Regions from separate parts of the Arthrobacter sp. Soil_C_60 genome, predicted to be linked through region 1. Evidence: predicted binding sites of a transcription regulator. Region 1 holds the regulator's gene; each other region holds the start of a gene.
The links. Region 1 encodes HspR, which represses chaperone genes until heat shock. Its sites were predicted from a motif close to AAGTTGAGTCNNNNNGACTCAACTT; they were not measured.
Positions count from the first base shown of each region.

Region 2: a site for HspR is predicted at 3,588-3,612, ahead of AC3A4M_RS09030 (ATP-dependent Clp protease ATP-binding subunit). Genes of this name have one in related genera too.
Region 3: a site for HspR is predicted at 4,344-4,368, ahead of AC3A4M_RS06410 (Hsp20/alpha crystallin family protein). Genes of this name have one in related genera too.

Region 1 covers NZ_JBDGKM010000009.1:18,395-27,987, forward strand. Annotated here, with positions in the region: gene AC3A4M_RS16830 (DEAD/DEAH box helicase) at 1-470, opposite strand, end outside; gene trmB (tRNA (guanosine(46)-N7)-methyltransferase TrmB) at 723-1,664, shown strand; gene AC3A4M_RS16840 (zf-HC2 domain-containing protein) at 1,689-2,348, opposite strand; gene AC3A4M_RS16845 (sigma-70 family RNA polymerase sigma factor) at 2,345-2,836, opposite strand; gene AC3A4M_RS16850 (COG4315 family predicted lipoprotein) at 3,045-3,590, shown strand; gene AC3A4M_RS16855 (UPF0758 domain-containing protein) at 3,927-4,301, shown strand; gene AC3A4M_RS16860 (heat shock protein transcriptional repressor HspR) at 4,231-4,656, opposite strand; gene AC3A4M_RS16865 (DnaJ C-terminal domain-containing protein) at 4,678-5,655, opposite strand; gene AC3A4M_RS16870 (nucleotide exchange factor GrpE) at 5,752-6,423, opposite strand; gene dnaK (molecular chaperone DnaK) at 6,426-8,303, opposite strand; gene AC3A4M_RS16880 (MMPL family transporter) at 8,559-9,593, opposite strand, start outside.
Region 2 covers NZ_JBDGKM010000003.1:471,809-481,401, reverse strand. Annotated here, with positions in the region: gene AC3A4M_RS09050 (fibronectin type III domain-containing protein) at 1-1,197, shown strand, start outside; gene AC3A4M_RS09045 (alpha/beta fold hydrolase) at 1,267-1,965, opposite strand; gene AC3A4M_RS09040 (GYD domain-containing protein) at 2,146-2,472, shown strand; gene AC3A4M_RS09035 (hypothetical protein) at 2,770-3,150, shown strand; gene AC3A4M_RS09030 (ATP-dependent Clp protease ATP-binding subunit) at 3,627-6,227, shown strand; gene AC3A4M_RS09025 (BCCT family transporter) at 6,331-7,917, opposite strand; gene AC3A4M_RS09020 (flavin reductase) at 7,995-8,942, opposite strand; gene AC3A4M_RS09015 (GntR family transcriptional regulator) at 9,084-9,593, shown strand, end outside.
Region 3 covers NZ_JBDGKM010000002.1:568,944-578,536, reverse strand. Annotated here, with positions in the region: gene AC3A4M_RS06430 (ester cyclase) at 1-342, opposite strand, end outside; gene AC3A4M_RS06425 (AI-2E family transporter) at 511-1,719, shown strand; gene AC3A4M_RS06420 (VOC family protein) at 1,730-2,146, opposite strand; gene AC3A4M_RS06415 (glutamate-cysteine ligase family protein) at 2,223-3,704, opposite strand; gene AC3A4M_RS06410 (Hsp20/alpha crystallin family protein) at 3,830-4,291, opposite strand; gene AC3A4M_RS06405 (hypothetical protein) at 4,528-5,580, shown strand; gene AC3A4M_RS06400 (LPXTG cell wall anchor domain-containing protein) at 5,669-7,990, shown strand; gene AC3A4M_RS06395 (bile acid:sodium symporter family protein) at 8,135-9,118, shown strand; gene AC3A4M_RS06390 (Gfo/Idh/MocA family protein) at 9,143-9,593, opposite strand, start outside.

The sequences.
Region 1 (9,593 bases):
GACTCCAGCGTGAGGATCTTCTGCTTCATCAGGTCCTCGAGACGCCCGGGGCAGGCAACCACAATGTCGACGCCGGCGCGCAGCGCCTTTTCCTGCCGCTGCTGCGAGACGCCGCCGTAGATCACCGTGGTGTTCAGGCCCATTTCGCGGGCCAGCGGCTCGATGGTCGCGTTGATCTGCGTAGCCAGCTCGCGGGTGGGAGCGAGCACCAAGCCCAGCGGGCGGCCCGGCTTACGGCGGTAGGCTGCTTCCTGCTCGGCCAGCCGGGAAACCAGCGGCAGGGCAAAGGCGAGCGTCTTTCCGGATCCGGTGCGGCCGCGGCCCAGGACGTCGCGTCCGGCCAGCGTGTCCGGGAGGGTTTCCACCTGGATCGGGAACGGTTCGGTGATGCCGCTGCCGGTCAACGAGGTGACGAGCGGCGAGGGAACTCCGAGCTGCTTAAAAGAGCGCACGGCAGTAGAGGTAGTCATGAGAGTAATCAGGTACTTTCGGTCAGTGTCCCCGGCACCGGCATGGCCCAGGGTTTCGCCGAAGAAAATCATCAGACAGAGTCAACCGCTCGGCTTCTTACCTGTTGGTCAGGACTTCTGGAGAAGCGATGGAACTGCGGGAGAAATGTGAAAGCGTTCATCGACGCAGGGAACGTACACCAATGCACGCTCCAAGTAGGTCAAGTTTACCAGCCCCACGGCATCGTCCCGACCACGGCTATTCTGAAGGAGATGACTCACGAGACCAGTTCTTCCCACACACCTTCTTCCGGCGGCACCGGCAACGCTGACGGCGACACCGAAACCGCGCATGCAGCGGAGCCATTCCTGACCCGTACGGTCAGCTTTGTCCGCCGCGGCAACCGGCTGCAGGGACGCCGGCAGCAGGCCTGGAACGACTATGCGGAAAAGTACGTGATCGACGTTCCCCGGGACAAAACCGACACGTCCGTGCATCCGGACTTCGTCCTCAACGCGGACGCCGCTTTCGAACGCGAAGCACCGCTCGTCGTCGAAATCGGTTCCGGCCTGGGCGAAGCCGTCTGCCATGCCGCCGAGCAGGACCCCGCCCGCAACTTCCTGGCGCTGGAGGTTTACAAGCCCGGCCTGGCGCAAACGCTGCTGCGCGTGGGGCAAAAGGGTTTGCGCAACGTCCGGGTGGTCCAAGCCAACGCGCCGGAGGTGCTCGCCACCATGCTCCCGGCCGGTTCGGTCAGCGAATTGTGGGTCTTTTTCCCGGACCCGTGGCACAAGACGCGCCACCACAAGCGCCGACTCGTGCAGGAAAGCTTTGCCGGTTTGGCGGCGCGCGTGTTGGAACCCGGGGGCTTGTGGCGGCTGGCCACGGACTGGTCTTCCTATGCCATCCAGATGCGCGACGTGGGCGAGGCCTCGGAGGACTTTGACAATGTCCATGCCGGCGAACGTTCAGGCGCGGACAGTCCGCTGACCAAAGTCTGGGAAAGCGGCGTCGAAAAAGTGGTCGGCGGTGCCCCGGTCCGCGAGGGCAAACTGCCGGTCAGCACCGGCAACGCTAGCGAGGGTGAAGGCATGGACGACATCGGCGGCTGGGCGCCACGTTTCGAGGGCCGGGCGCTGACCAGCTTCGAGCAGAAGGCGCATGAGGCAGGCCGGGAGATTTTCGATCTGACGTACCGCCGCAGGCAGCCGTAGCCGCTGGCCGCAGGCCCCGGGCCTTCAGTCCCGCGTGACTACCGAGGCGACCGGGACGGCGGCGTCATTCTTGATCTCGACCCTGACGATCTCTTCAGTTCCGACGTCGGTAGCTGCCGTGAGCCGGGCTCGGCCTGCGGGCGTTGCCTTCCACGTGGCCACCTGGCGGGCCTTGCCCGTGGAGTCGGTGACCCAGAGGGACAATACACCGCTGTCGGGCAGCTGTTCGCCGTCCACAGCCAGCTCGGTGCCCCACCGCTTGTACACCAGGTCCAGATCCACCTGCAGGCCGCGGGAGGAAGCCATCGTATAGCTGTCCATCTCCTGCTCCGGCGCCGTGACCATCGGTCCGACAACCGCACCGATGATCAGCGATGCCGCGGCGACGGCGGCAACCAAGCCAGCCACCCGGCGTCGTGCTTTGCGACGGCGCACCGCCAGTTCGTTCAGCAACCGCTTGGTATTCTGCTGGATTTCTTCAATGGGCGGTTCCGCCAACTCCAGCGCTTCGTCCCGCGGCACGGCGTCAAGCATGCCTGGAAGGCTCTCCAGTTCCGCGGCCTCCTGGCGGCAGACCGGGCAATCGTTGAGATGAGCTTCGAAGGCCCTGGCCTCATCCCGCCGGAGACCACCGAGGATGTAAAGCCCGAGCAGTTCGCGCAACTGCTCATGGTCGGCCTTCATCGCTTGACTCCCATTTCATCGAGCACGGACCGTAGAGCCTTCACACCGTAAAAGGCACGCGACTTGACCGTCCCCAGCGGCACGTGAAGTTCCTCGGCCGCCTCGGCGGCGGTGAGCCGCTGGTAATGCAACGCCAAAATGACGTTCCTGTGGTCCACGCTGAGCCTTGTCAGGGCTTCCTCCATAATCACTTTGAGCAAGAGCCGGTCCACTTGGTCGGCCGTTGCCAACTCTTCTTCCGGCATGTTTGTTTCCTGGGCCCTGCTGCTGCGGCGCCGGTGATTGTCGATAATGACGTGCCGCGCGGTCCGGTACAGGTAACCGCGCATGTTCTCGACCTCCGGGCCCAGTTTCCAGACGCGCAGGATCGTCTCCTGCACTACGTCTTCGGCCTGGTCCGGGTCTGAAGTGGCGGCCAGCACGAACCGCCTAAGTGCCGCCGCATGGTCGCGGTACAACTGCGCGACCGCTTCTTCTTCCATCGACATCGACGTTCCTCCTGACCGGACAGCCCGGGTTCCGGAGCCCTCCGCAATCAGGAAGACGTGCCCAACAACGGAATGGTTCACCGGTAGGGAAGAAGAACATCCCCCAGGCGTTGAACCATTTTCGCCCGGCACTACGTCTTTGCCAATAGCGGCCTGCAACGGGCGGGCCGGGACCGAGCGCAGCCCGGTTGATCGTTAGGAATTCCTCATGAAAATCAAACTCAGTGGTGCTGCTGCCCTTATGACCGCAGCCCTTCTCGGCCTCACAGGATGCGGAGGCGGCGACGAATCAGGCACGGAAGCCCCGCCGCCGGCCGAGGAAACGACCGCCATGCCCGAGACCACCGAATCGGCACCGGGCGGGGCAAGTGCCCCGGCCTCCGGTGAAGCCGGTGCGATGGCTGGTTCCCAGCTCATGACTGCCGAAACCGATCTCGGTGAGATTGTGGTCGATGGCGAGGGAATGACCGTCTACTACTTCACCAAGGACGAAAAGGATTCCGGTGTCAGCAACTGCACCGGCGACTGCCTGGTCGCGTGGCCGCCTGTCCTGACGGAAGGCGATGCCCCGGAAGTTGAAGGCATCACGGCGGAAGTCGGAACTATTGACACCCCTGATGGCAAGAAGCAGGTGACCATTGACGGCATGCCGATCTACTACTGGCAGAATGACAAGGCCCCGGGAGACGTCGACGGCCAGGGCGTCAACGACGTCTGGTATGTAGTGGCCCCGGATGGCGAAATGATCCGCTGAAAGAACGCAGATTAGTCTTGGTTCCCGATTGAAACCAAGACGTGGCAGGGCATGATCGATACAACCGAGGCCCTGCTCCTTCGTCAGACAGGCGGAGGGTCCGACGCGTGGGTGGACGAGGCCAACAGGGCCGGAGTATCCACCCGGGCGGGACTCTCCGCCTGTCTGACGTCCCAGGACATGACTGGTTACAGCGCCATGACTGCAGTGAACGCGCTGCCGGGTGGTTCATTACGGCCGGGCCCCATCTCCACAGGGGCCCTTACACACCTGCCCTGTCCACATGGCTTCGGCGCGGCCTTCGGATCAGGCGTGCCTGCGCCTAGCGTCGACCGTATGAGCACAACCGAAAAGAACCATCTCGCAATTGCGCAGATGCAGGCGGAAGACCGGCCCAGGGAGCGCATGGCCCGGATGGGCATCCGCAGGCTGAGGGACGCGGAGGTGCTGGCGCTGGTCATCGGATCCGGGACGCGGGATGCCAGCAGTCTGGAACTGGCGCAGTCGGTCCTCAAAAGGCTCGGCGGTCCGGCCGGGCTGCAGCTCGCCGACCCCGGGGAACTTCAGGAAGTGCCCGGTGTCGGCGCTGCTCTGGCCGCACGGATCGCCGGCGCCATGGAGTTATCGCGGCGGGCAGCTCTCAGGAGTGCGGGCGCCAGACCACCAAGGCCTGGCTCCGTGGCCGCGGACGCTTCCCGCGGGCCAGAGTAACAACGTCTCCGGCCAGCCCGGCGGCGAATACCCGGCTCGCTTCCGTTCCACTCTGCCGCCGCGTGCTTTCGAGCTCGGCGGTCAGTTCCTGCACCCGGGAGCGCAGCGCGTTCACCTGGTTCTCCAGCTCCAGGATCCGCTTGATGCCCTCAAGCGACACGCCTTCCTGCGACAACCGCTGGACCTCCCGCAGGGTGTCCACGTCGCGTTGCGAATAGCGACGCTGGCGGCCACGCTGCCGGGACGGTGAGACCAGGCCCAGCCTGTCGTACTGGCGCAGGGTTTGCGGATGCATCTCCGCGAGCTCTGCAGCTACGGAGATCACAAAGATAGGCGCGTTGCGGTCAATACCCATTGCTCTCTCCATATCTGTCGGCTAAAGCCTGGCTTTGGCTGCCAGGTTCGCGCGGGGATTCGCATCCCCTGTGGCCGCGGCGAATGCCTTGACGGCTTCTTCCGCTTCCTTGTTCAGGTTTTGTGGAACAACGACGTCGATGGTTACCAGCAGATCCCCGGTCGCCTTGGCCGTCTTCACACCGCGTCCCTTGACCCGCAGGGTCCGTCCCGAAGGCGTGCCGGCCGGCACCTTCACTTTCACCGCTTCGCCGTTCATGGTGGGAACTTCAATCTGCGCCCCCAACGCCGCCTCGTCGAAGGTCACCGGGACATGGATCCGAAGGTTGTCAGCGTCGCGCGTGTAGAAGCTATGCGGCTGGACATTCACGGTCACCATCAGGTCGCCGTTGCCGGCCGGACCGGGCTGGCCTTTGCCGCGGACGCGGACTTTTTGACCGTCCTTAATACCGGCGGGAATACGGACGTCAATGACTTCACCGGAAGGCTCACGCAGCCCGATGGTGGTTCCCTTGATGGAACCGGCAAAGGAAATGCTGGTGGAGGCGGTCCGGTCCGCACCCTTGCGCGGGGGCGCCTGCGGCGGCTGGAACCCGCCCCCGAATCCGCCGCCGAACAGGTCGGCGAACTCGGGCGGAATATTCCCGTTGCCGAATCCGCCGGCGGAACGGCTGCGGGTACCCTGGCCGAACATATTGCCGAAGATGTCCTCAAACCCGCCGCCGCCCGGCGCGCCCGCTCCGCCAGCGGTAAAGCGGGCTCCGCTGCCCATCGCCCGGATGGCGTCGTACTGCTGGCGCTCCTCTGGATCGGAGAGCACCGAATATGCTTCGGAGACGTCCTTGAACATCTTTTCAGCCGTGGCGTCAGAGGAGTTCGTGTCCGGATGGTACTTCCGGGCAAGCTTGCGGTATGCCTTCTTGATGTCGGCATCCGACGCGTCCTTGGAGACACCAAGGATCTTGTAGAAGTCCTTCTCGACCCAATCCTGGCTAGCCATTCAGGCGCCTCCTTTCGTGTAGTTCAAAGTCTATGGTGGCCCGAGAGCCGATGAGAGCCGGGGACGTCCCTACGACGTCCCCGGCCTCGTTCGGAGCTACTCGGCCGGTACAGCCACAATCACCTGGGCAGCACGCAGGACGCGCTCCCCGGATTTGTACCCGGTCCGCAGGATCTGGCTGACCGAATCAACCTGGACATCCGCGCTTTGCTGCTGCATCAGCGCTTCGTGGATATTCGGATCGAACTCCACGTCCGTCTCGGAGATCGGTTCCAGGCCGTAGACCTTCAGGACGTTTTCCAGCTTGGCCGCGATTGCGGCGAAGGGTCCGTCCTCGAGGTCGCCATGCTGGCGTGCGGCATCGATGTCGTCAAGTACCGGAAGCAGTGAGTTGAGAACGCCGATGATGGCCATCTGGCCGGCCACCGCGCGGTCCCGTTCCACCCGCTTGCGGTAATTGACATACTCCGCTTGAAGACGCAGCAGGTCATTCCTCAGCTCTGCTGCTTGTTCCGAGTCCGCGCCCTGGGCTACCGACTCCCCCGCGGGAACGTCGGTGCTGTTCAGGATTGCCTCGGCCTGGGACAGAGCGTCACCCTCAACATCCTCGGTCGCGGGAGCCTCCGCGGCGGCAGCCTCCTCGGCTGCCTCCGCATCGGCAGGTGCTTCCTGGCCACGGACCTTGCCCGTCTCCGGGTCAATCTTACGGTTGTCGCGGAAGCTCACCGGCTCTGACTCGTGCTCGTGCTCGTTACCGTGGTGGGGCATAGTTACTTCTTCTCTTCTTCCTCGTCGACAACCTCGGCGTCGACGATGTCCTCGTCAGCGTTGGCAGAGCCCTGTCCGGCGGTGCCGTCTGCTCCCGGTGCACCCTCGCCGGCTGCGCCGGAGGCCTGGGCCTGCGAGTAGATGGCCTCGCCGAGCTTCGTCTGGGAAGCCTGCAGCTTCTCGAACGCGGACTTCACCTCGTCGTCGTTGTCCTGCTTCTCCAGTGCGGATTTCAGGGCATCAACGTCGGCCTTGACCTCGGTCTTGACCGCTTCGGGCAGCTTGTCGTCATTGTCGGCGAGCAGCTTGTCCACGGAGTAGGCCAGCTGCTCGGCGGAATTGCGGACATCGGCGGCCTCGCGGCGCTTCTTGTCCTCGGCTGCGTGCTCCTCGGCCTCGCGGACCATGCGGTCGATGTCATCCTTGGACAGTGCGGTACCGCCCGTGATGGTCATGGACTGCTCGGCGCCGGTGCCCTTGTCCTTGGCGGAAACGTGCACAATGCCATTGGCGTCGATGTCGAAGGTGACCTCGACCTGGGGCACGCCGCGCGGAGCCGGCGCGATGCCGGTCAGCTCGAAGGTGCCCAGCGGCTTGTTGTCCCGCGTGAACTCGCGCTCGCCCTGGAAGACCTGGATGGCCACCGACGGCTGGTTATCGTCCGCCGTCGTGAAGGTCTCGCTCCGTTTGGTCGGGATCGCGGTGTTGCGCTCGATCAGGTGCGTCATGATGCCGCCCTTGGTCTCGATGCCGAGGGACAGCGGGGTGACATCGATGAGCAGCACGTCCTTGCGCTCACCCTTCAGCACGCCGGCCTGCAGGGCAGCACCCACGGCGACGACCTCGTCCGGGTTTACGCCCTTGTTCGGCTCCTTGCCACCGGCCATTTCCTTGACCAGGTCGACCACGGCGGGCATGCGGGTGGAACCGCCGACCAGAACGATGTGGTCAATGTCGGAAACCTTGATGCCGGCTTCCTTGATGACGTCGTGGAACGGCTTCTTGGTCCGGTCCAGCAGGTCCTTGGTCAGTTCCTGGAACTTGGCACGGCTGAGGTGCTCGTCCAGGTGGACCGGACCCTCCGGGGTCACCGAGAGGTACTGCAGCGAGATATTGGTGGAGGAAGCCGAGGACAGTTCCTTCTTGGCCTGCTCGGCAGCTTCCTTCAGACGCTGCAGGGCAATCTTGTCCTTGGACAGGTCCGCACCCTTGGACTTGGCCTGCTGGAGCAGGAAGTCCACAACGCGCTGGTCCCAGTCGTCGCCGCCGAGGCGGTTGTCACCCGACGTGGAACGGACCTGGATGGTGGAGAAATCATCTTCGTCCTTGCCAACTTCCAGCAGCGAGACGTCGAAGGTACCGCCGCCGAGGTCGAAGACCAAGATGAGTTCATCTTCCTTGCCCTTGTCGAGGCCGTAGGCCAGTGCGGCAGCCGTCGGCTCGTTGACAATACGCAGGACGTTCAGGCCCGCAATTTCGCCGGCTTCCTTGGTGGACTGGCGCTCGGCATCGTTGAAGTATGCCGGAACGGTGATCACAGCGTCGGTGACCTTCTCACCCAGATAGGACTCGGCGTCGTGCTTGAGCTTCTGCAGCACGCGGGCGGAGATTTCCTGTGCGGTGTAGTTCTTGCCGTCGACCTCGACCTTCCAGTCCGTGCCCATGTGGCGCTTGACCGAAGCGATGGTGCGCTCGATGTTGTTGACGGCCTGGCGCTTGGCGATTTCGCCGACGAGGACCTCGCCGGACTTGGAGAATGCCACGACCGACGGGGTGGTGCGGCCACCCTCGGCGTTGGCGATAACGGTGGGCTCGCCACCTTCCAGCACGGAAACCACGGAGTTGGTGGTACCGAGGTCAATACCTACTGCACGAGACATACGCTTGTCCTTTCTTGATGAACCGAAGACCGGCCCGAAATAGTGGTCCCGCCGCCGGCTGGACCCCTGAGGACCGAACCGGCGGAGCCCTGGCATTGCAGGGCCTGAACCATATTGAGCGTTCTGCACTCAAGTTTACTCAGACTCGAAACGATGTCAATTCAACTTGAGCCAAGTCGACTCAAGTTTGACGCAGAGGGTCAAGCCGGCGAGTTCGCGACGAAGACCGCCAGCGCGCGGTTTGCGGCCTGAAACTCAGGCATTGACATCCACCGGATGCACCGCGGATTCAGCGCTCGGCGAAGTCCGAGAGAGCTTGCTCGGCCACCAGATGCGCCGCCCCAGATCGTACGAGAGCGCGGGTACGAGCAGCGAGCGCACCAGCACGGCATCCAGCAGGACCCCGAAGGCCACGATGAAGGCCAGTTGCCCCAGGAACAGGATGGGGATGACGCCCAGCGCGGCGAAAGTGGCTGCCAGGACAATGCCGGCCGAGGTGATGACTCCGCCGGTGGCTCCCAGCCCGCGCAGGATTCCCGGGCGCGTGCCGATTTTCAGGGATTCTTCGCGCACGCGGGTCATGAGGAAAATGTTGTAGTCCACGCCGAGAGCCACCAGGAAGACAAAGCCATAGAGGGGCACGGAAGGATCGGCGCCGGGGAAACGGAAGATATGGTTGAACACCAGCGCAGCGACGCCGAGTGCCGTCAGATAGGACAGGGCAACACTCAGGATCAGCAGCACCGGCGCCACCACGGCGCGCAGGAGCAGCATCAGGATCGCCAGGATGACCAGCAGCACGATGGGCGTGATCTTGAGCAGGTCGGCCTGGGCGGTCATGTTGGTATCCAGTGCGACGGCGCTGACGCCGCCTACCAGCGCGGTTTCATCCACGGCGTCCAGTTCCGCACGGAGATAGGCGACAACGTTCTCCGCGCCTTCCGAATCGGCGGCCTTCTCCAGCGTGGCGTTGATCATAACGCGCCCGTCCAGCTCAAGAACTTCGCCGTCTTCGCTGAAGAAATCGGCTTCAGCCACGCCGTCATGTTCCCGCACGGCGTTGAGCACATCGTGACGCACCGAGCTCTCGGCCACGATCACGGCCGGAGAGCCCGATCCGGCGTCGAAATGGCGGGCCAGCGCCTCCTGCCCGTCCGCCGAATCCGTCTGCACCATCACGAGTTCGGACTGCGGAACGCCGTGCGCCTGCAGCTGCAGGACGCCCAGGGATCCCGCCACGAGGACCAGCAGCGAGACGAGCCAGGTGGCGCGCGGACGTTTGGCAATGAG
Region 2 (9,593 bases), on a different contig from region 1:
GACCAGGGCGCTCCGGCCGCGGGGACTGCCTCCGTGGTCTACTCCTCTGACCGCACCACTATGAAGGTCAACTGGACGCCGGCCACTGCACAGCCTGGCACCACTGCTGTCACGGGCTACAGCGTGACTGCTGTCGCCGGCACCGCCGTCTCCACCGGCCAATACGCACAGGTCGGCATGCGTACGGATGCAAACGCCACCTCCACGACCCTCAGTAGCCTCAAGCCGGATGAGAAGTACACCGTTGAGGTGCGCTCCATCGCCGGGGCCCGCATGAGCGAAGCTCTCACCATCACCGATGCAACTGCACCCGGTTCGGATGGCAGCACTCCGCCATCGGACACTACCGCTCCGACTTTGACGCTCAGCCCGGCGCCGACAGCAGACACTGTCACGACCGCCTCGTCCGTCACGGTTACGGGCGACGGCCAGAACTTCTACACCACTGATGGTTCGCCGGTCATCAACGCTGGCCTACCCTCGGACACGGCCAAACTGTATAGCGGGCCGATCGCCATCACCGAAGCCGTGACGCTCAAAGTGGCAGCCTTCGATCAGGGCGGCAACTACACACTGATGGAAGGGGCCTATGCACCCGAGCCTGCTGACGCCACTCCCCCGGCCGCGCCCGAGGGCCTGACAGCTACTGCAGGGCAAGGCGAGGTCACGCTTCGCTGGAACGCCGGAGATGCCGCTGTCACGGGGTACCAGGTTTCGGTATACGATACTGCGGGAGCTGCGGCCACCGGCATTCAACAACCCGCTGAAACAACGGCACGTACCCAGACCGTCACCGGCTTGACTGCTGGCACCGAATACCAATTCAGCGTCAAAGCCAAGACGGCCGCCGGAGGTTGGGGCGCTGAAGCAGAAAAGGTGAGCGCGACCCCGCAGGCTGTTACTGATCGCCTCACCATCGGCACCGCCAGGTACCGCGCCGGTGATGAATTCCGCGTCTCAGGCACTGGATCGCAGGTAGGCGCTACAGTCACCGTCCACCGCCCCGACGCCCAGGGCAATATCGGCGCAGCGATTCCCGGTGCGACGGCGCGCGTCCTGGCAGGAGCTGTTGCCGGAACCGGCAACTACTCTATCCGTCTCAGGGACAACACCGTCCCGGCCAGCAACCCCGGCCGAATCTGGGTAAAGTCCAGCGGCGGCGGAACTGCCGGCCCCTTCACAGTGGCAAATCGTTAGTCCCCTTCCCATAACAGAGGACCTGCCCGCCGGATCACCCCGGCGGGCAGGTCCTTTGTCGCGTTCGATTCAGCGTTCTACGGCGGCAAGGATGGCCTTGCCGAGCTCGGCAGGTTTGGTGAACTGCGGCCAGTGCCCCGTGGGCAGGTCCACATACTCAACCTCGCGGATTCGCGCCAGCTCCGCCACATAGGGATGGCCGGATGCGATCCATTCGGTAAGCACTGACGACGGGAACTCGCACGCGATGACGGTGGCCGGAACGTCGTAGCGCCGCTCGTCGGTCAAGTGCTGTTTGTCGTACGCGACCCCGCGCGGCTGTGGTATGGCCCGTGCACGGAAAGCCGCCCGAAGCCCGTCGTCCAGATCCACAAGATCAGCTTCGTCAAAGCCGTCCCAGGGAGGCAGCGGAATCTCATCGCCCTCCGCCGGCAGTTCGTCGTTGATGACGCCGCCGTCCGCCAGCGGACCGCTGTCCACGTAGACAGCGCGAGCCACGCGCTCCGGTCGCGCATCGACGACGCCGTTGATGATGGCACCGCCTCCGGAGTGGCCGACCAGCACTACCTGCCCGTCAATCCCATCGACCGCCGCAACAACGGCGTCGATATGGTCCCGCAACCCGATACCCGCCCGTGATGCGTTCACGGACTCCAGCCCAGGCAACGTTAACGGGTGGACTGCGTGGCCTGCCGCGACCAGCGCCGGCGTGACCTCCGACCACGAGGAAGCGTCCAGCCAGATTCCGGGAACAAGGATGATATCCATGCCCGGTACCCTACGCGGGCCCAGTCGCAAATGGTACGCATCGGCCCGAAACTGCTGCCGCCAGCCCGCAGAAAAGAGCCCGCAATCAGGACGGGAGATACCCGATCTTTTCGAGGCTCCCGGATCTAGACTTTAAGCCGAACCGCAACTTCGCCGGTCCGGTGGACGAGAGGAATAGACATGCCGCTCTATCTTTCAAAGTTCAGCTACACTCCGGAGACCTGGGCCAGGTTGATCAGCAAGCCCGAGGACCGGCGCCAAGCCGCACAGGCGTACATCGAGGCGGTTGGCGGCAAGCTCCACGGTTTCTGGTACGCCTTCGGTTCCTATGACGGATACACGCTGTGGGAAGCCCCGGACAACGTTTCCATGGCCGCCGTGGCGCTCGCCATCACCGGAGGCGGCGCGCTAAGCACCTTGGAAACAACCGTGCTGATGACGGTCGACGACACGATGCAGGCACTGCGGCACGCAGACCAGGTCCGCTACCGCGCTCCCGGCACCTGATTTCAAAAACGTACGACGGCGGGACTTTCGGCCCGATTTTGCCCAACCAAGGCTTCGCCAAGGTTATTTTCAGCTTGCATTCAGCTTCCGCTCCTACCTTGAGAAATCTCATTTCGGATCTGCGGTCGGAGGTCATCCATCCTCCCCGCAGGGGTTCCGGGGTTATCCCGTCGGGACGGGGCATCCGGAAGGGGAAATTCACAGCTGAGGGCGTTTAGCCCGATGGGAAAGTGTGCCAGGAGACGACGACGTCTTCGCGCCTCGATCCCGTTTATATCTATGCATTGGGGCAGAACTATGAACAACAACACCTTGAAAGTCGTAACCGCCGCACTAGCAGCCGCGGCACTCGTAGCGTTGGGAGCTGGCCCCGCGTCGGCGGCACGGAGCAGTTACGGAGCGCATGTTTACAAAGATTCCGGGTCTGTCTACGAGTACAACATGGTGACGACTCCCAACTCGAAGTTAATCGTCCAGTACAACGAGCACAGCGGATACGGCAAGGACTCGTCCTTGAAGAGCGCCAGCCATGGCCATGAACTCATGGACAACGAGGGAACCAAAGAAACGCACGGCAAATACTCGTACTCCGACAGCAGCGGGTCCAAGTCCGAATACTCATTCCATGCCTCCAAGGGAAAGACCCAGGAACGTTCCCGGTCCAAGGGCGGGCACTAGGCGCTATGCGTGCGGCTCACTGCAGGTCCTCCCCTGCTTCCCGCGGCTCGGTGAAATCGCAGGTACCGGGATGGCGTTCGGGCAGGAGGCACGTACGGCCGGTTGGAAGGTGAAGGTTGGCACAGCGGCCGGCCCGCGCTACGTCTTCGCGGACATGCATGTTGGCCAGGTCGGGCCGTTCCTGACCAACCTGATGAGGCTGAGGAGCGGTGGGATCTGGTTCTTGGGCGTTCATCTCTACCAACCGATCTTCGTAGTGGACGGTTTGTGCGGATTCCAGCCACAGCGGGCGCTGCTTCCAGTCTGGCGTCGCCAGGTTAACCTCGGATGTCGCCCGGATTGTCTTTCGATGACGGATGTCACCAGCGAATCACAGACCTGAGCCAACTTCGCTCAATTTTTTCAGGCAGGCGGAATAATTCTCCAGCCTCAGCGTTAACATGAGTCGAAGGTACTCAAGTTCCTGAGGAGGATACATGCCATTGTTCTTCGGACCCGCCGCATCAGGCAGCGGCTCATTCGACGAATTCCTGGCCCGCTACCTGCAGGGCCAGCGGGCCGCACAGGCCCGGCGCCCCATCGACATCACCCGGCTGCTGAGCCGACGCTCGCATGAGCTGCTCAGCCACGCGGCCCGCTTCGCCACCGACCACGGCCACTCCGAGGTCGACGCGCTGCACATCCTGCGCGTCATGGTGGAACAGGAGCCGACCGCCAGCCACCTCAAGCAGGCCGGCGCCGAGCCAGCCGCCATCGCCAAGGCCGCCGAGCAGCGACTGCCGGGAGAATCGGACGAAAAGCCGGACACTCCGCCGTCGCTCACCCAGTCGGCCCAGCGCGTACTGCTGGACGCCCACCAGGTAGCCCGCTCCTTCGGGTCCACCTACATCGACCCCGAACACCTCTTCATCGCATTCGTCCTTAACACGGAGTCGCCCGCAGGACAGGTGCTGGCTGCGGCCGGCGTCACGCCGCAGTCGCTGCAGGAAGGCGCCCGGGAAGTCCAGTCCAACGGCGCGGGCAACCGCCAGGGCTCAAACACGGCCGCCGAAAATTCGGAAACCCCGATGCTGGACCAGTTCGGTACGGACCTGACCGCTTTGGCGCGCGAGAACAAGCTGGATCCGGTGATCGGCCGGTCGGAGGAAATCGAGCAGACTATCGAGATCCTGGCCCGGCGCACCAAGAACAACCCGGTGCTGATCGGCGAAGCCGGCGTCGGCAAGACCGCCATCGCGGAAGGCCTGGCGCAAGCGATCGAGGCCGGCGATGTTCCTCAGCAGTTGCGCGGCAAGCGCGTGGTCTCCCTCGACCTGCCCGGCATGCTCGCCGGAACCCGCTACCGCGGCGACTTCGAGGAGCGGCTGACCAAGACGATGGACGAGATCAGCGCCAACAGCCAGAGCATGATTGTGTTCATTGACGAGCTGCACACTGTGGTCGGCGCGGGCGGTTCGGGCGAGGGCGGCATGGATGCCGGCAACATCCTCAAGCCGCGGCTGGCCCGGGGCGAACTGCACCTGGTCGGCGCCACCACGCTCGGCGAGTACCGCAAGATCGAGAAGGATCCGGCACTGGAACGCCGCTTCCAGCCGGTCACGGTCGGCGAGCCCAGCGTCGAGGACGCGGTCCGGATCCTCGCCGGGCTGAAGGACCGTTACGAGGAACACCACGGCGTCACCTACACCGACGAGGCGATCCGCGCCGCCGTCGAAATGTCCGCCCGGTACATCACCGACCGCTTCCTGCCCGATAAGGCGATCGACCTGATCGACCAGGCCGGCGCCCGGCTGAGCCTGCAGCGGGGTCCGCGGGTTGACATCGCGGCACTACGCGAACAGGCCGCAACTCTGGAAGCGTCCAAGAACGCCGCGGTGGCCGAGGAGCACTACGAGGAAGCCTCCCGCCTGCGCGACGAGATCGAGGCGCTTAACCAGCAGATCGCCGCCGCCGAGGGTACACAAGCCGGCCACAGCGCAACGGAAGCTAACGACGGCGGGGCGAGCGCCGGCGTCGTACGCTCACCGTCCGTGGTGGGTGAGACCGAGATCGCGGCGATCATCGCCCGCGCCACCGGCATTCCCGCCGCACGGCTGACCGAGGGCGACCGCGCGCGGCTCGCCCGCCTCGAGGAAGACTTGCATCAGCGGGTCATCGGGCAGGAGGACGCGGTGGCCGCCATCGCCAAGTCCGTGCGGCGCAACCGCACGGGCATGGGTGACGAGGGCCGGCCCGTGGGCAGCTTCCTGTTCCTCGGTCCCACCGGCGTGGGCAAAACCGAGCTTGCCAAGGCGCTGGCCCAGTCGCTGTTCGGCGACGAGAAGGCCATGGCGCGCTTCGACATGAGCGAGTTCGGCGAGCGCCACACCGTGAGCCGCCTGGTCGGGGCTCCCCCGGGCTACGTCGGCTACGACGAGGCCGGCCAGCTGACCGAACGCGTGCGGCGCCAGCCGTACTCCGTGGTGCTGCTCGACGAAATCGAGAAGGCCCACCCGGACGTGTTCAACCTGCTGCTCCAGGTGCTCGACGACGGCCGCCTCACCGACAGCCAGGGCCGCACCGTGGACTTCCGCAACACCGTGGTCATCATGACCTCGAACCTCGGCTCGGAGTTCCTGGCCAGCAAGGGCGGCGCCCTGGGCTTCACCGCGAACAACGACGGCGACGGCTTCGGTTCCGAACCGGAGCTGCGCGCCCGGGTGATGGGCCGGCTGCGCGAGAGCATGCGGCCGGAGTTCATCAACCGGATCGACGAGATCGTGCTGTTCCGCAAGCTCAACCAGGAGCAGCTGCGCGAGATCGTCCGGCTACAGCTGGGCAAGACCGAGGCCCGGCTGCAGGACCAGGGCATCGGCCTGGCGGTCAGCGAGGAAGCCGTGGCCTGGATCGCCGAGGCCGGTTACGAACCGGAGTACGGCGCCCGGCCGCTGCGCCGCGTCATCCAGCGCGAGCTCGATGACCGCATCGCGGACCTGCTGGTCACCGAGGCACTGCGCGACGGCGGGCGGGTCACCGTGACCGTCGACGGCGGACAGCTGCGGGTTTCCGCAGGCGTGGCAGCACCGATGGCCGCGTAAGGCCTGCGGCACCGTTGCCTGAGCGGTCAGGCACCCAAAAGAGCCGGCCGGGAAGAGTTGCATCTTCCCGGCCGGCTCTTTGCCTAATCTGACCAGCAGCTACCTAAGCAGGCGGGTTCTTACCCTTTTCTTCCAGATCCTTAAGCCGTGCGTGCCGTAGAGCCTCGAACTCCCGGTCCTTCCTCAGTTCCATGACCAAGCATGTTCCGAGGAGGGCCACGATGACGGTGAAGGGCAACGCTGAGAGCATCGCCGCCTGCTGCAGGGCCGTTAGCCCGCCGACCAGCAGCAGGAGAACGGCGCAGGCTCCGGTCAGTCCGCCCCACAGCCCGAGGACCGGCTTGCTTGGCTCCAGGCTTCCCTTCGAGGACAGCATGCTCAGGACAAACGTGTTCGCGTCGGCACCCGATATGAAGAAGAGTGCAACCAGGACAACCGTGACCACTGCTGTGAGCTGGACGAGCGGCAGATTCTCCAGCATTGCAAAGAATGCGCTATTGATGTTCTCAGTTGTCGCCGCACCGATGCCTGCGCCGTTCATGTCCATCTGAATGGCGGAGCCGCCAAAGATGGTGAACCAGGCGAAGAAGACCAGACTGGGCACGCCGAGCACGCCTGCCACGAACTGGCGGATGGTGCGACCGCGGGAAATCTTCGCCAGGAAGACTCCGACGAAAGCGCCCCAGCTGAGCCACCAAGCCATCATGAAGTAGGTCCACCACTGCATCCACTGCAAATCGTCCGGGGTGCTGGGGGTTATCAGGCTGACCTGCAGGAAGTCACTGAAGTACTGCCCGACAGACCGGAAAAACAGGTTGGAAATGAAGTTGGTCGGGCCGGCGATGAAGACATAGATGGCTAACGCCAACGAAAGTGTCATGGTGATCTGGCTGATGTACTTAATGCCACGGTTCACGCCGGAGAGCGCCGAAAGGGTGAAGAGGACAGTCACCACAGCAATAATCAGAATCTGGGTGACCAGGCCGGACGAGACACCGAAGACACGTCCCAGGCCCTCGGCGATCTGCGAGGCGCCCAGCCCCAGCGAAGTGGTGGTGCCGAAGAGAGTGGCGATGATGGCGAAAACGTCGATCATCTTGCCGAACCAACCGTCCACCAGCTTGCCGAAGATCGGGCGCAGCATCGGGGAAACCAAGCCGGGGCGCTTCTTGCGGTGGGTCGAATACCCGATCGCCAGGCCGAAAATTCCGAAGACCGCCCAGGCATGCGGGCCCCAATCGAAGAAGCTGAACTGCATGGCCCGGACTGCGGCTTCCATCGTTTCGGGCTGCGCCAGGGCGTGCGGCGGGGCCATGAAATGGGAAATGGGTTCCGCCACACCGTAACTAATGAGGCCGATCCCCATCACAGCCGACAGGATCATGGCCAGCCACGCCCACGTACTGTATTCGGGCCGGTCTGTATCGGAGCCGAGTCGGATCCCACCAAAGCGGCTGAAGCCCAGGTAGAGCATGAGACCGATGCACAGCAGAGTCACCACCAGGTAGCTCCATCCCACGGAGGCTGCCACCCAGTTCATGCTGGCCGTCATGACGTCGCCCAGACTCTGAGGCGACACCGAAGACCACAAGACAAAGGCCGCGATAAGAGCGATGGACGACCAGAAAACGGCACCAAGGCGCGTTGTACCGGCGCCGTTCGTCTCGTCGGGCAAATTATCTTGAGGCATGTCATCCACCGTCGGACGGGTGATTTGTTGAACCATGAGTGGTCTCCGAATCTCAGGAGTAGGGCGTCGCACGGACGTCAGAGCTGGGACAGGCCTTCGCTGTCGAAGAAGCGGCCTGCCTGATATACCATCGGCGACGTCTCGCTCACTTCTGCGTGGCGGACGCGGCAAATAAAGATGGTGTGGGTTTTCGCCTGGAAGCGTTCCCGGATCTCGGCTTCCAGCGCCGCGGAAGATCCGTCGATCAACGGTGATCCGCTGGGGCCTGCGTGCCAGTCCAGATCGGCAAACTTGTCCGCCGATTTTGAGGCGAAAGTGGAAACGGTGTCTTTTTGCTGGTTGCTCAGGATGTTGATGCCCAGGTGGCTGGAGGCGAACAGGGCGGGGTAGGTGGAGGATGTTTTCTGGATGCAGACCATGACCAGCGGCGGTTCCAGCGAAACGGAGGCGTAGGCGTTCACCGCAAGCCCCTTGGGAACGCCGTTTTCGTTGGTCGTGACAACGGTAACGCCGGTGACGAACTGCCGGTTGAAGGTCTTCATGATCTCAAGGTCCGGCTCACCCGCGAGCGAATCGACGACGACGGCGGGGTCTGCCGGTGCCATCGCGTCACCCAGATGGCGGATGCCGAGGGACGCGAGCAGCTCACTGCTGTCCCAGGTAACGGTTTCCTGCTTGATCCGGCCGTTTTCCATGGTCAGGAAATTGGAACCCCGCGTCTGCACCTGGCGTCCCGTGGGCGGTACGCCCATGAACGGAGCCGTGTGCGTCCCGGTCGAGGTCCAGAAAATCGCAGCGGTCTCACCGTTGACGACCACAGCATCGACCGAAGTCACCAGATCCGGGAATCCTTCCCTGATCGCCAGGATCTCATTTTGGTGCTGCGTAAGGCTGGAGGCCTTGCCGCTGCCCTTGCTGACCCTGATGTAATCCGGAGTGACCAGCGCCCCAAGGGCCTGCACTTCTCCGCGATCCCAAGCGGCTTCCCAAGCGTTCGCTACTGCATTCTCAAAAGTCTGTTGCATGGCAGACAGCGTAATCTGCATCACGTGCAGAGGTCAACAGATAGATCAAGAATCTACAAAAGTGCCTAAATTATGCGGATTCTCTTCGGCAAACACTCCGCGCACTTGACGACGTGATGCATGCAACATAATCTCTCATGTATGCAACAGACGATCGTGAATCAGCCGGGCAGAAACGGTGCCCTCCAGGGAGAGCCGCTGCTCGACAAGGTGCGCACCCTTATCCTCGGCGGCGACTATCCACCCGGAGCCCCAGTGTCCGAGGTCTTCCTCGCGCAGGAATTCGACGTCAGCCGCACTCCCATCCGCGAGGCGTTGAAGCAGCTGCAGCATGAAGGTCTGGTGGAGATCCGCCCGAAGGTGGGCACCTTCGTCCGTGAACCCACGCGACGCGAGATTGTCGAACTGTTCCAGCTCAAGGAAAGCTTCGAAGGACTCGCAGCAGGCCTGCTGGCCCGCCGGGGCAAAGTACGGGAGATCTCCATCCTTGAACGCAACGTGGAGGAGTCCGACGAAGCCGCGGCCGAGCAGGACGTCGAACGCTATGCCGAGCTGGTCCACGAGTTCCATCACACGATCATCACGGGTGCGGACAACAGCAAACTTGCCGAGCACTACGAGCGGCTGATGAACCAGCTGGCCTACCACCGG
Region 3 (9,593 bases), on a different contig from region 1:
GGAGTCTTCCAGTCCCCAGGCCCGCACGATCAGGCCGTCTTCGAAGGTGAAGAAATACACTTCATCAACCTTGTTGAAGCGGCGTCCGGTGGGAGCGTGGCCTCGCCAAATCCCGAGGTGGGTGCCGGAGCAGCGGAACCGGGCGGCCACCGAGGAGTCGTCCGAGCTCAACTGCACTACAGACGTCCGGACGTCCGGGAACGAAACCCGGAACGGCTCGATCCAGCGGCGCACGACCGGCACCATCCGGGGGACGTAGAACCGTTCCAAGGCGGCCAGATCCCCGCCCACCAGGACTTCGTCAACCAGTTCAATGATGGCTGCTTTGTGGGAAGTGTTCATTGGCCCGGTCAGGATTGCTGCCGTGAACCATTCATGCCTACACACTAAACCCGTCCGGTGGAACCATGTCAGGTCTTCGTTAGGTAGGTGCCGGATCCGTTGCCCGAGTGGGGCAGGATAGGAAGCATGCGATTTATTCCGAAGCGTCAGGCGTCTACCACCCGGTCGGTGTCGAGCACGCTAAAGGCCGATCCGGACGCGGTGGAGTCCGCCACCGGACCAGGGGTGAAGCCGCAGGAGGCGCGGGGGATATTCGCCGCCGGGGTTGACCGCACGGCTCTGTGGACCGGCCGCGCCGTTGTCATCGCCATCGGTCTGGTGCTGGCCTGGTGGCTGGTTCGTGCGCTGTGGTCGGTGGTTTTCCCGACGATCCTGGCCCTGCTGCTGGCCAGCATCTTGTGGCCGGTGAACCGGCTGGCCCGCCGCATCATGCCCAAGGCGCTGGCGGCCTTTGTCACTGTGCTCGCTGCGTTGGCGGCCGTGGTCGGAGTGCTGATGCTGGTGATTCCGTCGCTCGCCTCGGGAACCGCGGGGCTGGCCGGGAAGGCCCGTGAGAACCTCGGGCAGATCACGCAGTTCCTTGCGGGGCCGCCGTTCAATCTGGAAAACGCGGACCTGAATTCCCTGGTGGACAGCGCGGTATCCCAAATCCGCCAGCACGCCGGCGACATCGCGTCGGGAATCACCACCGGTCTGGGCGCCATCACATCGGGCACCGTGATCTTCGTGCTGGTCCTGGTTTTCACCTTCTTCTGCCTCAAAGACGGCGACCGTTTCCTCGCCTGGACCAGCCGCTGGACGGACGCCCGGGTCTACGTCCACGCCGCCGCGATGACCTCCCGGGCTTGGCAAACCCTGTCCGGCTACATCTCGGCCCAGGCCGCCGTCGCTTTGGTCGACGCGGTCTTCATCGGCGCCGCCCTGTTCATCCTGGGCATTCCGCTGGCCTTTCCTTTGACCGTCCTGATCTTTATCGCTGCCTTCATCCCGGTGGTCGGTGCGGTGGCAACGGGTTTGTTGGCCGCCCTGATCGCCCTGATCTCCCACGGCTGGGTCACGGCCCTGATCGTGCTCGGCGTGGTGATTGTGGTTCAGCAGCTGGAGAGCAATCTCCTGCAGCCGTTCCTGGTCGGGACCCGACTGAAGATCCACCCGGCCGTGGTCCTGGCCTCGGTAACGGTCGGCGGCACCCTGTTCGGCATCGTCGGAGCTTTCCTGTCGGTACCCACAACCGCGGTGGGAATTGTGGTGCTGCGGTACCTGCGGGACGTGGTCTTCCCGGTCCAACCGGAGGGTGATGCAGAGGCAGAGGGTTCAGACAGCAGCCCACCGGAAGCAGAGGCAACCGTGGCGGGTGCCCAGGGCGAGCGGGATTAGCTGCCCAATGTCAGGCTGATCCTGTCTGACCCAAGACGTCCAAGTAATGCTGGTTGTACATCACACCGAGAATGTTGCCGAACGGGTCGACCACTGAAGCGGTCACGAACCCCTCACCTCGCTCAATGATGGGTTCGTGCTCAGAGGCGCCCATGGCGAGTAGCTTCTCCATCGCGCCCGGCAGGTCGTCGACATGCCAGAAGACGACGGCGCCAGCCGGTGATGCAGCGGCACCGTGAGGTGCGTAGCGGCTGTCGATAATCCCCAATTCGTGTTGGTAATCGCCGATACGGAATTCTACGTAGGCGGGCGGGCCCTGTTCCGGCCGCACGAAGTAGGCATCCACGCCCAGCAACTGGCTGTACCAGTCCATGGCTGCCGTGACATCTTCCGCATAGAAGCTGACAGTAGTGAGTCCTCGCAGCATCGGCTCTCCCTCGTAGGTGACGGCACACGGCCGCCATTGGTTTCTGCCGCCAAACCGGGCGTCTTGACCGGAGCAGTTAACCCGCCGCACCCTCCACCGGCCAGGTGTGGACCGGCTCGTTGGTATGCATGTTGTGCGAATACTGCCGCGTCATCTCGGCCAGCGCTGCCGGACGGTCCAGCCCGCCTGCTTCAAGCAGCCGCAAGGTCTTGAGCTGCCAGTTGGCGCCGTTCTGCTCCGTCTGGGCGCGGGAGCGAAGGATCTCCATGTAGCGGTCGACCAGATCCGGGGCCACACGAAGATCGGCCAGGCCCTCGGCGGCCAGCGGCAGCAGATGGCGGATAATCAGCTCCACCACCGGAATGTCTCCGATGCCCGGCCAATAGACGGTGGCTTCCAGCCCCTGCTTGGCACAGTTGATGAAGTTATCGGCCGCGCTCTTGAATGCGAGCCGGGACCACAGCGGCCGGTCCGCCGTCCTGATCATCCGGACCAACCCGAAGAAGAAGGCAGCATTGGCCACGGTATCCACCACGGTGGGCCCGGCAGGCAGCAGCCGGTTTTCGAGCCGCAGGTTGGGCATGGTGTCGCCGGGGTCATAGATGGGACGGTTCCAGCGGTAGACGGTGCCGTTGTGCAGGCGGAGTTCCGGCAGCAGCGGTGCGCCGGCCTTGGTCTGTTTGCCGGTGGTCCGCGAGAGCTCCGGCAGCAGGGCGGGGAAGTAGCGGACGTTCTCTTCGAACAGGTCGAAAATCGAGGTGATCCACCGTTCGCCGAACCACACGCGGGGCCGGACACCTTGGTTGCGCATTTCCGGCGGCCTCGTATCGATCGACTGCTTGAACACTTCGATCCGTGTCTCGTGCCAGAGCAGCTTCTCCATGAATACCGGCGAATTCGCCGCCAGCGCCACCTGCGGGCCGGCGACGATCTGCGCCGCGTTCCAGACCGGCGCGAATTCGGCGGGCTGGACCTGCAAGTGCAGTTGCACGCTAGTGCAGGCGGCTTCCGGCGCAATGTTCTTGGCATAAAAGGACAGCGATTCGATTCCGCGCAAGTCCATCAGCACGTCTTCGCCGCGGGCCTGCAGCACCGAAGTATTAAGGGCGGCATAACGCTTCCCGGCACTGAGCCAGGACATGTCTTCCACCAGGGCGCGTTTGAGCGTCGGCAGGATGCCGATCATGAGGATGCGGGCCTTTGCCGATGCGGCGCGTTCATCCGCATGGTTCAACTGGTCGCGCAGGCTGTTCTCGAGCTTCTCAAGCCCCCGGCCGGCCACGGCGAGGGCAGGATGGTTGAGCTCAATGTTGAAGGCGCCGATCTCGGTTTGAAAAGCCGGATCGGCGATGGCCTCGAGCACCGCGGAGTTGCGTAGCGCGGGGGAGCAGTCCGAGTTGGTCAGGTTCAGCTCCATCTCCATACCAATGGAACCGGTTCCGGCGAACTCGGCGGTGGCGAGGTAATGCCCGAAGCTTTCCAGGTTTTCCAGCAGACGTTCACGGTAACGGGTGCGCTGCTCACGGCTGAACGTCTTGGTTTTGACTTCTGAGCCCATGCTTGAAGGTAACCACCACGCGGGCACCTTGTATAGAGTGCGGGCCACCAGCCGACGGCCGCCACCCAAGGCGGCGGCCCCTCACCCGGAAGGGTAAGGGGCCACACTCCACGCGTCGACCGGGATTACGCTTTGACTGACTTCTGGTCATCGGTCGCTTCGGCGGTATCGACCGCCACCGTTTCAGCCGCTCCGGTGACAACCTCGATCTTGCGCGGCTTGGCCTTCTCGCTGACGGGGATGGACACCGAGAGCACGCCATTTTCGTACCGAGCGGAGATGGCATCGATGTCGATGCCCTGACCCAGATTGAGCTGGCGCAGGAACGAGCCGCCTTCGCGCTCGCGGGTGAGCCACTTGACGCCTTCCGCGCCACGCACGGTGCGCTCGGCCCGGATAGTCAGCAGCTGCCCGTCGACGTCGATGTCAACGGATCCCGGATCAATCCCGGGCAGGTCCGCGTTCAGGATGTAGTGGTCGCCGTCGCGGTACAGATCCATCGGCATCGGCCGCAGGCCCGGGCGGTTTTCCAGCAGGGCTCCCGCGACGCGGTCCAGTTCACGGAATGGGTCAAACTTCATGGCCATTGTCATCAACTCCTTCGCACGCCCCGAACGGAGCGGTTGTCTTTGGCTAACATAGTTGAGTCACCTTCGCTCAACTACGTTTATAGATTAGCACTCAGGTAGGAGGAGTGCTGACTCTTTTGATAGCTGTCAGCGAACAAATGAACAACCGATTCACCCAATCCTCTGGACTGGTGCTGCCAACGGACGTAGCCTGAAATTCGGTAGCAAAACTGGTCGTCACGGGGGTGGTCACGGTGCGCGTTGAGCCGCTGTCCCGTGTTCCAGTCCTGGTGCGCAAGGTCGTGCTCACAGCTGCAGCCACCGCCGGATTCGCTCTTTTCGGGATCGCCGGCGCGAGTGCCGCGGATGCTGACGACGGACTTCTGACGGAAGTGCTCAGTTCAGAAACCCAAAGCACGACGGCGGCGCTCACCGAGGAGCTCATACCCGTTACCGAAGAACCTGCGGCCGTGGGGGAAGAGGTCGCCCCGGTTGTCGAAAAGGCCGCCGCTCCTGTGGGCGCTGCTTCGGAGTCCGTCGCCCAGTCCGCGCAGCCGGTTACGGCGGCAGCGCACGAGGTAGCTGGCGCTGTTGCCTCCGTATCCGATCCTGTCCTTGAAGCAGCCGCGCCCCTGACCGAGCCGGTGCTCGAAACGGCAGCAGATGTAGTGGAACCAGTCGTTGAGACGGGTTCTGCCGCTGTGCAACCGGTAATCACTCCGGTTGTCGAAGCCGCGGCACCTGTTGTGGCACCTGTCGTCGAAGCAGCAGCACCTGCTACCGCCCCGGTGATCGAAGCTGCTGCTCCCGTCGTCGATCCGGTCGAAGACGGCCCGACCGCGGATGCATCATCTGTCTCCGTTGCGGTAGCTGAGGTTCCCAGCAACCAGCTGGCGGATGGCCCTGCCGAAGTCGCTCCCGCCGATACCGCCGCTGGTACATCGGACAACCGCCAGAAAGACGAGCACGAAGCAGCGCCCGCTCGGGCAGAACCTCAACCAACTCCGGCCCAGTTCTTGGCCCAAATTTCCCACACACCTTCAGCGGTCGCGGACCAGGATGCCCATAGTGCTGCCGTGGAGTCGTATCCCGGCCAGCCCGTCGCGGCTCCGCCGCCCGCCGTCCCAGCAGGCGTTGGCGGAAGCGGCACTGCTGCCGCTGGCGGAAGTGCATCCGCCGGCCAAGGCGCTGCTGACGTGCCTTTTTCTAATCTGCTCGCGCCGTTAGCCAATTCGGGTACTGCCCATGGCTCGGCCTGGAGTCTGCCCGCTTCACGTTCTTCGGATCCCGGTTCCTCTCCTGATTGATTCTGGTCCACGCTGCCCTTTTACCGGCAGTACAAGGACCATGGCCACCCGCAACAGGGCGGCGACAGATTCAATCAGGAGAACAACGATGCGTAGAACAATGCGGACGGCGCTGTGCAGCGTCGTCTTTAGCGGAGGACTTCTCGTCCTCGGTACAGCGGCTGCTTCAGCCGCGGAATCTGAACCACCGGAGCCTGCGGTTGCTCCGGACAGCACAGTGGCAGTTGATACGAACCTGAATGTCATCGCCGACGACGTCGGGCTCGATGCCGTAGCGGATGTGGACGCCGAGGTCCGCGGTTTCAAGGTAGACGCGGATCTCGACGCCGAACTGCTTGGAGCCGAATCAGTGGCCGATGTAATGGCCGACGTGGAACTTGACGGCGACGCGGTTGACTATGCCGCTCCCGTGGAAGCAGAGCCCGCGCCGGAGGCCATGGAACCTGAGGCAGCCGTGGTTGCGGAGGCTGACGTTGCCGTCGGGATAGCCGAACCTGCCGGCACCCAGGCGGTGCAACCCGAGGCCGTAGAACCTGACGCAGTCCTAGTTGCGGATGCTGACGTTGCCGTCGGGACAGCAGAACAGGACTATGCGATTGCCGAAGAACCTCAGGTGACGGAAGCGGAGGTGGAAGCAGTTGCGGATGTAGAAGCCGAAGCCGATGTCGTACTCGCCGATTCTGACGCGGTGGTCGCTGACACTACCGTCGAAGCTGATGCGGAAGTGATGGCAGAAGCGACGGTAGGCACCGAGGAAGTCGCTCCGGCCGAAGCAACTGATGATGCTGCTGAAACGGTCGAAGAAAAGGATGAAGCCCCAGCAGTAGTGACCGACTCGGACGCCGCTGCCGATGTGGTGGTCGAGGATGTTGCGGCTGCCGACGTTGATGCCGCCGCGGATGTAAATGTGGCGCTTGACGAAGACCGCCTGGTCGACGTTGCCGCTAACGTTTGCCTTGATGCTGATGTGGCTCTGTTGGGTGATGGGCTGTCGGCGGACGGGTTGCCGTGCCGCACTGCGGAGGGCGATATCGGTAGCGATGACGGTGTCATTGCCGAGGAGGATGCGGCTGCGGATGTGGTGGTCGAGGATGTTGCTGCTGCCGACGCTGATGCCGCCGCGGATGTAAATGTGGCGCTTGACGAAGACCGCCTGGTCGACGTTGCCGCTAACGTTTGCCTTGATGCTGATGTGGCTCTGTTGGGTGATGGGCTGTCGGCGGACGGGTTGCCGTGCCGCACTGCGGAGGGCGATATCGGTAGCGATGACGGTGTCATTGCCGAGGAGGATGCGGCTGCCGATGTGGTGGTCGAGGATGTTGCGGCTGCCGACATTGACGCTGCCGCGGATGTAATCGTGGCGCTTGACGAAGACCGCCTGGTCGACGTTGCCGCTAACGTTTGCCTTGATGCTGATGTGGCTCTATTGCGTGATGGGCTGTCGGCGGACGGGTTGCCGTGCCGTACTGCGGAGAGCGGCACCGGTAGCGATGACGGTCTGCTCGCCACCGATGCGGACGTACTTGCGGATGCAACGCTGGTGATCGGCGAAGTGATCGGTACCGATGATTTCAGCAACGTCGACACTGATGTTGCCGGAGACCTTGTTGCCGAGGTGGAGACGGTCGTGAACGCTGGCTACGGCGACGGATTTGGCGTAATTGCCGACATTTGTCTGGATGCCGCGCTGGTCCTTGGAGGCTTTGCGACAGGTGACAATGGCTGCCTGGCTGGAACAGTGGGCAATGGAACCGGCGGTGCTGAGGATACCGATGGAACACCAGGATCGGACCCCGCTGATGAGGATGCAACGGATCCTGACTCGGACGGTGACGGTACTCCAGGGTCAGACGTCACCGGCGGCGATGCAACTGACGAAGATGCAACCGGAGGAGACAGCAACGACGGAGACGGCGTAGCTGGAACGCAGGGTTCCGGCAATACCGGGATTCCGGATGGCGACACCTCCACCGGGACTAATGCCGGAACCGATGCAACCGAGTCGAACACCGATTCGCCTGCAGGGATCGCCGGAGACCGAGGGGTCCTCGTCGGTGGTGAAGGAACTCCAGGAATGGTAGGAACCCTGGATTCTGCCTTCGTCGCTGCTGCTAATGGCAGCGGGGCAATCAAAGGGACGCAGGGTGAGTCAGCGGCAAACGGCGTTGAAGCGTCGGTAGCCGCTAACCGCATCGCAGGCAGCGACGGAGCCGGAGCCAACAGCGGAACGCTGGCGGCCGGCGTCGTTGTTGGTAGTTCGGGTGCCGGCACACCTGGTGCCGACGGCACAGAAACCCTCGCCGAGACAGGAGCTACTACAACGGACCTGCTGTTCGGAGGGACGGCGATGATTCTGCTTGGTGGCCTGCTGGCCATGAGGCGGAAGGAAGTTGCTCCGATGCGGAGCTAACGGAACGGCAGGCAGTGGTGCGGCCTCTTCACTGGGACCTTGGCGGGAGCCAAACGCCGGAAGAGGCCGCATCCCCCTGTCCGCATATTGATACAACCCTCCACATAGTGGACGCTTGGGACGTAGCATTTATAAGCTTGCGCAATGACTTTGCCAGTTGAACCACCGCGGACAGCAACCGCCAGCATCGATACCACCCGGGAGGACCGCGCCGCGACCATCGCGGTCACGCTGTTCCCGATCCTGATTCTGGCCGGCGGTGTCGTAGCTTTCCTGTTCCCCTTGGCCTTTACCGGCTGGGGAGCACTGGTGACGCCGGCGCTGGGTATCATCATGTTTGGCATGGGGCTCACCCTGACGCCGCCGGACTTCGCGCTGATCGCCAAGCGGCCAATTCCTGTGGTGCTCGGGGTGATCGCGCAGTTCGTCATCATGCCGCTGCTGGGCCTGCTGATCAGCATGGCGCTTGGACTGCCGCCGGCGCTGGCGGCGGGCGTGATCCTGGTGGGCTGCTGCCCCGGCGGGACCGCCTCCAACGTGGTGTCTTACCTGGCCAAGGGCGATGTCGCCTTGTCGGTGGCGATGACTTCGGTGTCGACGTTGCTGGCGCCGCTGCTGACGCCGGTCCTGACCTTGTGGCTGGCCAACCAGTACATGCCGGTTGACGCCGCGTCCATGGCCGGATCGATCGTGCAGATTGTGCTGATCCCGGTGGTGCTGGGCCTGGTGGCACGCTTCTTCCTGCCCGGGCTCGTGGCCAAGGCGCTGCCGCTGCTGCCCTGGGTCTCGGTTCTGGCCATTACCTACGTGGTGATCGCCGTAGTCTCCGGCAGCGCGGCGGCCATCGCCGCGGCAGGGCTGCTGGTGTTCATCGCGGTGGTACTGCACAACGGCCTCGGCTACGCGCTCGGTTATGGTGCCGCACGCCTGTTCAAGCTGCCGATCTCCTCGCGCCGCACCACGGCCATCGAGGTGGGCATGCAGAACTCGGGCCTTGCTGCGGGCCTGGCCGCCCAGCACCTCACGCCCGAATCCGCGTTGCCCGCCGCCATCTTCTCCGTGTGGCACAACGTCTCCGGTGCGCTCATTGCAGCGTTCTGGCGCCGGCGGGATGCCGCCAAGTCTTAACCAAGAAAGCAGCCGGGCTGCGGGTCAGTCCGCTACCGGCACGGCCCGGTCGTTGACGTAGCTGACGCCGAGCTGGGCGCGCACGCCGTCGAACAGGCGCATGGTGTTCAACGTGTCGTCCAGCGGCATGGTGGGACTTTCCAGCAGGCCCTGCTGGATGCAGCGGGTGACATCGCGCAACTCGTACACATAGTTCTGGCCCACCGGCTCAAAGGTCTCGATCCGCGGCGTTCCGTTGTGCTCCCGGATGATCAACTCGGTTGGATTGTGCAGGGGGCTGTTGGTGCGAAGCCAGCCATTGCTGCCGCAGATCGTGGCGGTCCGCGGCGAGGACGCCAGGAGCGAGGAAGTCAGCTGCGCCTGGGCGCCCGAGCTGTAGGTGAGGGTCAGCGCGTTCTGGGCGTCCACGCCGTCGTCGTTAATATGGCCGACGGCGGAGATGGTCTGCGGGAATCCCAGCGTGCCGAGGGCCCAT